3 regions of the Bacillus sp. C-3-6 genome follow, and region 2 is predicted to be linked to each of the others. Evidence: riboswitches for the same ligand, from Rfam matches in the RefSeq annotation. Region 2 holds a riboswitch; each other region holds the start of a gene.
The links. Region 2 has a riboswitch for cyclic di-GMP ahead of ACW0JX_RS05480 (SpaA isopeptide-forming pilin-related protein). Riboswitches for the same ligand answer to the same signal wherever they lie in the genome.
Positions count from the first base shown of each region.

Region 1: it holds a riboswitch for cyclic di-GMP, as region 2 does, so the genes downstream of both, ACW0JX_RS23265 (WxL domain-containing protein) here and ACW0JX_RS05480 (SpaA isopeptide-forming pilin-related protein) in region 2, are expected to answer to the same signal.
Region 3: it holds a riboswitch for cyclic di-GMP, as region 2 does, so the genes downstream of both, ACW0JX_RS02255 (methyl-accepting chemotaxis protein) here and ACW0JX_RS05480 (SpaA isopeptide-forming pilin-related protein) in region 2, are expected to answer to the same signal.

Region 1 is NZ_CM137247.1:4,523,128-4,526,415, reverse strand. It holds gene ACW0JX_RS23270 (ATP-binding protein) at 1-720, shown strand, start outside; cyclic di-GMP riboswitch class I at 966-1,054, shown strand; cyclic di-GMP riboswitch class I at 1,126-1,214, shown strand; cyclic di-GMP riboswitch class I at 1,286-1,374, shown strand; gene ACW0JX_RS23265 (WxL domain-containing protein) at 1,527-3,288, shown strand, end outside.
Region 2 is NZ_CM137247.1:1,061,040-1,064,327, reverse strand. It holds gene ACW0JX_RS05480 (SpaA isopeptide-forming pilin-related protein) at 1-1,405, opposite strand, end outside; cyclic di-GMP riboswitch class I at 1,466-1,558, opposite strand; gene ACW0JX_RS05475 (TetR/AcrR family transcriptional regulator) at 1,731-2,267, opposite strand; gene ACW0JX_RS05470 (hypothetical protein) at 2,599-2,982, shown strand; gene ACW0JX_RS05465 (CPCC family cysteine-rich protein) at 3,056-3,288, opposite strand, start outside.
Region 3 is NZ_CM137247.1:437,749-441,036, reverse strand. It holds gene ACW0JX_RS02255 (methyl-accepting chemotaxis protein) at 1-1,232, opposite strand, end outside; cyclic di-GMP riboswitch class I at 1,368-1,452, opposite strand; gene ACW0JX_RS02250 (anaerobic C4-dicarboxylate transporter family protein) at 1,735-3,048, shown strand; gene thiE (thiamine phosphate synthase) at 3,165-3,288, opposite strand, start outside.

The sequences.
Region 1 (3,288 bases), 1.8 Mb from region 2:
TGTTGGATTATATTTTTGAGGGTTCAGTCTTATGTTCGGACGCTTGAGATGATGGACAAAGAAATAAAACAGACAGAAAAACTAGCAGCTGTTGGAAAGATGGCAACGGTTATTGGTTATAAGATTAGAAGACCTTTAGCAAACTTAAAAAAACTTGTGAATAAACAAGCAGACAAGCATCCAGAGGATAAAATTTATAGTGATATTATGAAACAAGAAGTAGATCGGATTCATATAATTGCTACAGAACTTAGTGGATTTGAGAAATCTAAATCACTAGAATCAGAAACTCATAACATACAAGAAATTATCTCTTATGTTATTCGAGTTATGGAAAAGCCTGCTTTAAAACAAGGAGTCTACATACAAGGTATTTACAGTAAAGACTTACCATCAATTACATGTGATGAAAAACGATTAAAACAGGTCTTTTTTAATTTAATTAAAAATGCAATTGAAGCAATGTCAGTTGGCGGAACAATTACGATTAAAGTTACTGTAAAAGATGGAATCATCATTCAAGTGAAAGATGAGGGATGCGGCATTCCGAAAGATAAAATTCCAAAGTTAAATGAAGCCTTTTATACAACGAAAGAAACAGGAACTGGTCTAGGTTTAGTAGTTACAGAAAAAATTATTAAAGACCACAACGGTAAAATGAGTTTTGAAAGTGAAGTTGGGGTTGGAACGACGGTTGAGGTTATGTTACCACTGCATTAAATAGAAAAAACATCACTTCCAAATAAGTGATGTTTTTCTATTTTATCTTGCTATTTGTGGATAGTAAAAATCTCATTTTATCGATAAAGAATGTATGATGTATTTCTAAGATCAAAATGTTTTTTTAGTTTTTATTATGGATTTTCCAGTAAAAAATTTAGACTATAAAAATTAATTGTTTTTTTCTAAAAAAACTATTTTCTTTTTTGGGTTTTAATGGTATATTCAAAACACGATAAATAAATACCTATTTTTGGCACACTATTCGAAAGGATAGGTCGCAAAGCTAAGAGTCTAAAGTAATGAAAATTACTATGATAGTCTGGTTGCAGTTTGGATTTTCACACATAGTTGTATGTATGAAAATCGAAGAGGCAACCGGATTTTTTATTGTCTTAAAAAGAAAAAATAAATGGGCACACTATTCGAAAGGATAGGTCGCAAAGCTAAGAGTCTAAGGTAATGAAAATTACTATGATAGTCTGGTTGCAGTTTGGATTTTTACACATAGTTGTATGTATGAAAATCGAAGAGGCAACCAGATTTTTTATTGTCTCAAAAAGAAAAAATAAATGGGCACACTGTTCGAAAGGATAGGTCGCAAAGCTAAGAGTCTAAGGTAATGAAAATTACTATGATAGTCTGGTTGCAGTTTGGATTTTCACACATGTTGTGATGTATGAAAATCGAAAAGGCAACCAGGCTTTTTATTTTCTAGGAATACACATTATGATTGTAAATTTAGCTGAATAATAAATTTAATGTTCGAAATATTCGGTTCATAAGAAGTGAGGGAGGGAAGTACATTGCAAAATCAAATAGGTAAATTTGGGCGTATACTTCTCGCTGGAGGAATATTATTTACGCAAGTTGGTGTGCTAGATTACTCTGCAACGAAAGTTTATGCGGTTACAAACGACGAGCAAGGACGTTTTATCGTTCATATGGATAAAGAAGAAATAAAAGTTGATGAAAATGTAGTATTAAAGATTACAAATACAAATAAACAAGATGCTAATATCGAGCTGAAATTATCTAATGAACAGCTGTTCAATGAAGCAGAAACGAAAAAAATGAACGAAAACAATAAAGCGATTCAAAACATTTCAGTAACAGAAGATCACATTGTAAAAATTGAAAAGAATGAACAAAGTAATTTTATCGGTGACGTATATGTAGTCATTCAAATGAAAAAAGCTGGAGAGTACAAATTTGAACCGATAGTGAAGTTTGAAGGGAATGAAAAGAAAATTGAATCTCCTTCTCTACATGTTGTAGAGAAAAAAGAGGCTTTAAATGTAGACATTTCTGATGAAAATCCAAAGGCTTCAGAGGAAGTTATGAAAAAAGAAATAAGTGAAAAAGTGAAAGTATCGGAAGAAAATAAAAAACAAGAAATAAATTCTACTAATGCTGAAGTTCCAAAAGAAACGAAGACTTTAGCGAAAGAAAAGGTTAATGAAGAACTCATACCAAAGGAAAATGAATTAAAAGAGAGCAATAGGATAAACGAAAATAATCAGGAATTACCTGCTATTCAAGCTGAGAAGGTATTAAAGAGCAAATCTCTACTAGCTGCTAGTCCTGTTACAAGTATTCTTAAATATCCAAATGTAAAGGTAATAAATAATAGAACAGGTGAAGGGCCTTCTATCTCGGGTAAATATGCTTTTAGATTTGTTTGGAGCCCACAAGTAACATATGAGGTAAAGGGTAGTAGCAATGACAGAACTGGTCAAAGTCAATATACATTTAGAAATTCAAATAGAGAACAGTACGTATTAGTAAAAAAAGCTGGTGAATATCAAGGGAAATGGATTGATGTCCGTATTAATATTCACTCTATGACAGCTTCATCTGTAGATGTTAAAACACCAATAACTAAAGGTGATGCAAAAAACTTTTTACAATTATATGGGAACGGAAGGTCAGGACAAACTTATAATGCTTCCTTTGAATTTTATGAACACGGAACAAGTAAAAAAGTACCATTAACGGCAATGTGGAATTTCAAAAGGATAAATAGTTATAAAAATGTAACGTTACGTAATGATGGTAGTCATTTAACGAATTTATACGTGTATGATACGAGTTCAATTAGGTATCAAGACAAAGGGAATAATAAAATCGAGTTTTCTGGAACAGCAGGTCCAGTAGCTACTCCAGAAGCAGATATGACAATTACATTTGATAATTTAACAGAATTACCGCTAGAAGTTAGATTAAATGCTTCAGGTGTTAATGTATCATACGACCAATTAGCGATTGCACAAATTGAAATTCCAGCTCCAAGTGTAATAGGAGATATTGTGGAAGATAATTCCCGTCAACTTTCTTATAAGGTATATCAAAATATGCCTGCTCAATCGAAAGAGATTCACTATGCGAAATCTTTTGTATTAGAAAGTGAAGTGAATAAGGATTTTACTGTGAATGATGTTTCCATTCAAGATGTGGAGAGTGGAGATGATGTAAGTAGCTTCTTTGATATTAGCAGGACAAACAATAAAGTCACTGCGGTTGCGAAAGTAAATGCGCTAAAAACAGAAGAATTCAACGGGAAAATTT
Region 2 (3,288 bases):
CTTTTGATGTTAAAGTTTTATCATCAAAATGTAATTCCGCTTTATTAGGAATCTTCTTATCTACGTAAGAAGATAAGTCTGCATTATTTTTGATTTTCGCCTTGATACTGAGATTAATTATCTGGTCTTCATACGACTTATAGTCAAAACTCTCACCAAACGTAAATGTTACTTCACTTCTTTGTTTATCTATATTTAACGTTCCTTTAGAAGTAATATCTTGGCCATTTTGATCATACACTTTTGCCTCTAATACTTCTAAAACATCTTCTAAATCATCACTAATTACCATAGATGTGTATTTAGGAGGATCGTTCGGTATGTGTGTACCAACTTGGTATTGAATAACTTGATCCATTTTTGTTAACTGCTCATTCTCTACAAGCTTGCCATTCTCATCAACTATATTTTTTTCAATGCTAGGTGGATTATTGTCACCTGAACCGGATCCTCCCCCACCACTTACAAATACTTGTCCTACTTTTTCTTCAGTTTTAATATTTTTACCTTCTAATTTCACAGTATTTTTATGAGGCTTCGCAGCAGGATTTGTAACCTTTGTTTTATATCTTAAAATATAGCCTTTTGAACTGTCTGGAAACTCAATTGTAAATCCAGCCTTTGTTGCATTAATTTTAATGTTAGATAAATCTGCTGGCTTAATATTTGTTGGTGCATAACCATCTTCAAATACAGCCTCTTCTAATACTACGCTGTCTGTAATTAACTCATGTCCAGGTCCTAATGTATCTGTTAATTTAAGATCTTGCATTTCTGTTCCAGTTGCATTTACATATACAAGCCAATCAGCAATCGAAGGATCTTCTTGATTATAAGAACCCCATTTCAATAGATTATCTGTATTGGGCTGTGGCTTCGGTCTCTCTGTCGTATTACTTACATTTACTTCTTTATTAACGATTTGACCATCAACGTTAAATTCTAATGGAATTTCTTTAACACCATCATATGCTTCTAAACCAAAGTAGAATTCTACGAATAAAGAACCTTTAATGTTATTCTTTCCTTCTACGTAATCACCCATAGTACACGTTAATAGACCCTTTTTCATCTCACATGTACCAACTGTTTTTCCTTCAGCATCTTTTAAAGGAAAACTCATATTCATAAGGTCTTTTCGAAACTCTTTTGGCATATCAATTGTGAATTGATCTCCACTTTTTATTTTTTCTTTAGCTGACCACTTCACTTCTACTTTCATACCATCTGAGGCTTGATACGGTTCAGATGTCGTGCCATCAGTACGGGAAATATTAATTTCGTCCACTGGACTTTTCATCACAGCAGCTTGAATAACTGGAGCCCACACATTCAGCACTGAAAATAATACTAGAAAAACTAATGAAACCATTGAAATATGCCTTTTAGTACTTTTCATTTGCATAGTTCCCTCCTATTTTTTTATATTTATATAACAAAAAAAGACCGTCCGGTTGCATCAAAAATGTGCAACCAGACGATCTTAGTAACCAATATGTATTACCGTAGACTCTAAGCTTTGCGGCCTATCCTTTCGAATAGTGTGCTAAAAATATCTTTTATTCTTTTTTTGTTTCATTTTCCTCTTAAACCAAATATTACTATACCGTCTGGACGGTTATAATTCAATACTCTATAAAATTGTTCTATTTTTCTAATAAAAAAAACAATTCACCACTACATTAAATAAGTAATGGTGAATTGTTTTCGCATTATATAGTTCGTATATTCTATTTATATGAATTACTAATAAGAGCTTGAATCACTTTTTCTCTTAACTCGGGGCTTAGTCTGCCAACCCCTAAATATTCCGAATACCATAATCCATCTGCTGCTAATCTAATAATTGTTGCACAAACTGAATCTATCTCATCGTTTTCTATATTCTTTTGCAGTTGCTGAAATGATTGTTGTAATGGCTCAAGTAATTCAGGTTTTAACATGAATGCTGCCATCATACTACTAGACAACTCTTCTGTTCTTCTCTCATTACTTAATCTTTCCTCTACAAAAGAGCGAACCCATCTCCCTTTCCTCTCTGAGTCTTCCGCTACTTTATTGTAAATAGCGCCCTCATTATCCTCTATCCCTCTGACTATCATACCTTCTATTAAAGCTTCTTTATTTGCAAAGTGATACAATAATCCACCTTTACTTACACCCGCCTCTTTTGCCACTGCTTCTAAGGTTAATTTAGCAACCCCTTTACATTGCACAATTTGAGAAGCGGCCGCCAAAATCTTTTGCCGCGTTATGCTGATACTCATTCCTTTTTAAAACCCCATTTCTACTAAATTTATATAAATACGAATCTTATTTTTAATATTGTTGATTACTACTAAGTATTTTCTTTATACAACAAAAGCTGCATTACCTTTGAATTTTTAGTTACTTATTCTATTAAAAATTTCCATATCATTCAATATGATAACATCAAATACATAACATTGACTATACATCTATACTTTTATATTCATCGAAAATATATCCATAAACACGAAATGTATAAAAATTGATTATCCTTATACATCTAATCTATAATTTAAAGAGGTTTATATTTTCATAAAAATAAAGTGAAATTTTATAAGGATGATTCCATTGAAAAAATTTTCTATTAGTTATTTAATATGCTTACTGTTTTTTTCTATCATTGTGAATGTTTTACAGTATACAAGCGTTCCAAATTATGCGGATTCATGGGGGCCGATTTGGGTATCTATTATTATGCTTTCAATTCTTGGAAGTATTCCTGTTCTTATCGCTTGTTTAATAGGCGAATTTTGTTATAGAAAAATAAAAGGAAGTCACGAATTAAAAATCGGTATTCCTTTATTTATAGTGTTAGGTATTTCCTACAATCATTTCTTCTTTATGTTGTTTAACGACCGATATTTTCTATCCTTTAATTTAGAAGCCTTTTTGGAAACAGGCCTACCTATTACGTTATCATCTTTATTATTTTACCTTATAAGACGCCGTTAATTCTTTCATCATTACATAAAAAAATGTTATTACTCTTGTTACATCGAGTAATAACATTTTTATTTAAATCTATTTAACTAATTTGCTTCCAACTAGTATCCTTCACATCTTCGCTAGTCGGCTTTCTAACTGATTTCACAAAACATTCCTCGCAAGCACCAAATGCAATGAAGTTTTTCTGTGCTTGTCTTAACGAGACTTCATTTGCCCCGCCTTCAAAGTCAGGATCGTTAAACTGTACCTCATCATCTTCCCAGTAACATATATTACAAATTTCATATGTACCTGGTGGTTCTTCTTCTATTG
Region 3 (3,288 bases), 620 kb from region 2:
AAATTTGTTTGATTTGAAATACCTGTAATTACAGTTACGATATCACTAATTTCTTTTGACCTTGTTTCTAACGAATAAATGATGGAAGATAAATCTTGTACTGCATTTTGAATTAAACTCATTTGATTAATAATTTGTCCAATCACTTCATTACCTTCAATTGAATGTTGCTCCATACCTTCAGAAGCAACCGCAACTTGTTTCGCAGCCCCAGTTATCTCTTCTACCTTATCTTCCATTCCATGTACAATCCCTAAACATTGTTGTACTGAAGTTTTTTGAGACTGTGCCCCTACTCTTAAACCTTCAATAGAACTTGCAATCTCTTGAACTGCCATGCTGTTTTCCTCTGTACTCGCCGACAATTCTTGTGAAGAAGAAGAAACTTGCTCAGCAGTTTGCCTTACTTTATCTATAATCCCTTTAAACTTTTCAATCGTGTTATTGAAATAAACATTAATAATTCCAATATCATCTGGTCTTTCTTTTAATTTAATACTCAAGTCACCTTCACCAATTTTACGTAACCCTTCTCGTAAATCTTTTAATGGCGCTAATGAGTGACGCACGATAAAGAATTGAGTAATAGTCGCAATCGCTAATGAAATAATGATAAAGAGTAAGCCCTGTATCATAAACTTCTCTTTTGTAATAGGAACAATGGAAGCATCTAAGTCAGCCGCAATAATTGCAACAATATTGTTTTCTCCATCTGTAATTGGTTCTAATATTGTCACCCACGAACCTATTTCATCTTCATATACTTCTGTCATTTGGGCCTTTTTCGTATCAATGACTTTATCGTATGCCTTCATCCAATGAGCGGGTTGTTCATAATAATCTCCCGGCTTTATAGGGAACGCTTTTGTTAACTCTGTAGTCAAACCAACGAGTTGTAATTCTCGCTTTTCATTCGGCTTTGCTCCTGTAACATACGTTTGTCCAACACTTTTCAATTCTTTTGACACTTCATCTAATTTCTCTGTTAACTTTTCTTTTTTCACTTTTTCGGCTGTAGGATCTTTCGCCATGTCTCTAACTAATTCTACATCCAATTTTTTCAATACTATTTCTCCTGTTTCAATAGACTGCCTTTCAAATAAAGACATCATACTATTTTGAAACATGTTGAAACTTAGTGCACCCATACTTCCAACAAGTGTCAAAATAACTAATACGGTTAATAAGACGTTCTTTTGAAGGAACGATAACTTATGCCAATATTTTTTCATTAATATCCACCTTCCTTAATTAACATAAACAAAAAAAACAAAATATATGAATATTTTGTTTGAAAATGTTTCTCAATATGTTCGAGAATAAAAAAAAGCCAATGTAAAAGCATTGGCCAAGACCAACCCTATCCGTCCGGTAACTGGCTAGCGTAGCCTTTCGACCTTAGCTCCTGTAGTTTTGCGTCCTCATGTTTCCATCAGTTTGCCTTTCTCGCTGAACGAGTTGAACGATATGGGAGTTCTATGAGAATTAATTTATTCTCTTTCAAAGATTACAACATATAAATCAAAATGTCTACTTATTTAGAGATATAAATACAAATTTTTAATGCATTGCTTTTTCAAAATAATTTCAAAAAGTACGTGAATGTTACTTTTTTTGTGTTATATAATAAAAAATGTATAAACAACAAGGATTTCTTCGGGTATTTATTTAATTTCCATTCAAATTAAACTATTCGAATATATCTTAACTAATGAATTTCGGAGGTAGTTTATCATGTTTTGGCTACAATTTCTTACCTTGTTACTCTGTATTTTTATTGGTGCACGCCTAGGCGGAGTTGGTTTAGGAGTAATGGGTGGAGTTGGTATGGCAATACTCGTTTTTGTCTTCCACTTACAACCAACCGCGCCTCCTATCGATGTAATGCTTATGATTTTGGCAGTAATTACAGCCGCTGGTGCTTTGCAAGCTGCTGGAGGAATGGACTATCTTGTTCATCTAGCTGAAAAAGCATTGCGAAAAAATCCAAAGCGTATTACTTTTTTTGCTCCAATTGTTACTTATTTATTCACACTATGTGCAGGTACTGGTCACGTTGCCTATTCTGTACTTCCTGTTATTGCAGAAGTCTCTCGTGAATCAGGGATTAGACCGGAACGCCCAATGTCGATTGCCGTAATCGCTTCTCAGCAAGCAATTACAGCTAGTCCAATTTCAGCTGCCACAGTTGCTCTTTTAGCAATGTTAGCTGACTATAAAATCACTTTATTAGATATTTTAAAAGTGAGTATTCCTTCTACTTTCATTGCTTGTATGTTAGCAGCATTCGTTGCTAGTAAGATGGGAAAAGAATTAAATGAAGACCCTGAATACTTAAAACGATTAAAAGAAGGAATGATTCCTAAGCTTGAAGAGAAAAAAAAATTTGTAGGTGTAAAGGGCGCAAAATTATCAGTTATCCTTTTCCTTGTAGGAACCTTCCTTGTTGTACTTCTTGGTTCATTTGAAGCACTTCGTCCAGGATGGATAGTTGATGGGAAGTTAGCCCGTCTTTCCATGCCGAACACAATTGAGATGGTTATGTTAACTATCGCGGCTCTTATTATTATTTTCTGTAAACCAAATGTAGAAAGCATTGTGTCTGGTAACGTCTTTAAAGCAGGGGCAACAGCAGTTGTTGCTATTTTCGGTATCGCTTGGATGGGAGATACTTTCTTTAATGGAAACTTAAATATGATTCAAGGATCCATTCAGCATTTAGTAACAAGTGCACCTTGGCTATTTGCCATCGCGCTATTCATTCTATCTATTTTACTGTACAGCCAAGCAGCAACAGTACGTGCCTTAATGCCACTTGGACTATCCCTTGGTATTCCACCAGCGCTACTGATTGCGATGTTCCCTGCAGTAAATGGATATTTCTTCATTCCGAACTATGGAACAATCGTTGCTGCTATTAACTTTGACCGTACCGGTACAACAGGTATTGGTAAATACGTATTAAATCATAGCTTTATGATTCCAGGCTTAATTGCAACATTTACTTCTATCGGAATTGGAATGCTCTTAATTTCAATTATGTTTTAAAGAAAAAGCACAAACCTTTATTTAAAAAGGTTTGTGCTTTTTTAATCAAACGTTTGTTTAAATTTTTTGGGCAGTCTACTTCTCGATGTAGCACTTAAAATACTACATGTCCTTTTCTACAAACTTCTCTTTACTTCTTCAGCTAATTTTCTCGTACTTTCATACGTAGATTCAGCTAAACTAATTGCTGAAATAACTGAAACACCGTCCGCACCCGCTTCTATAACTGCCGCTGTATTT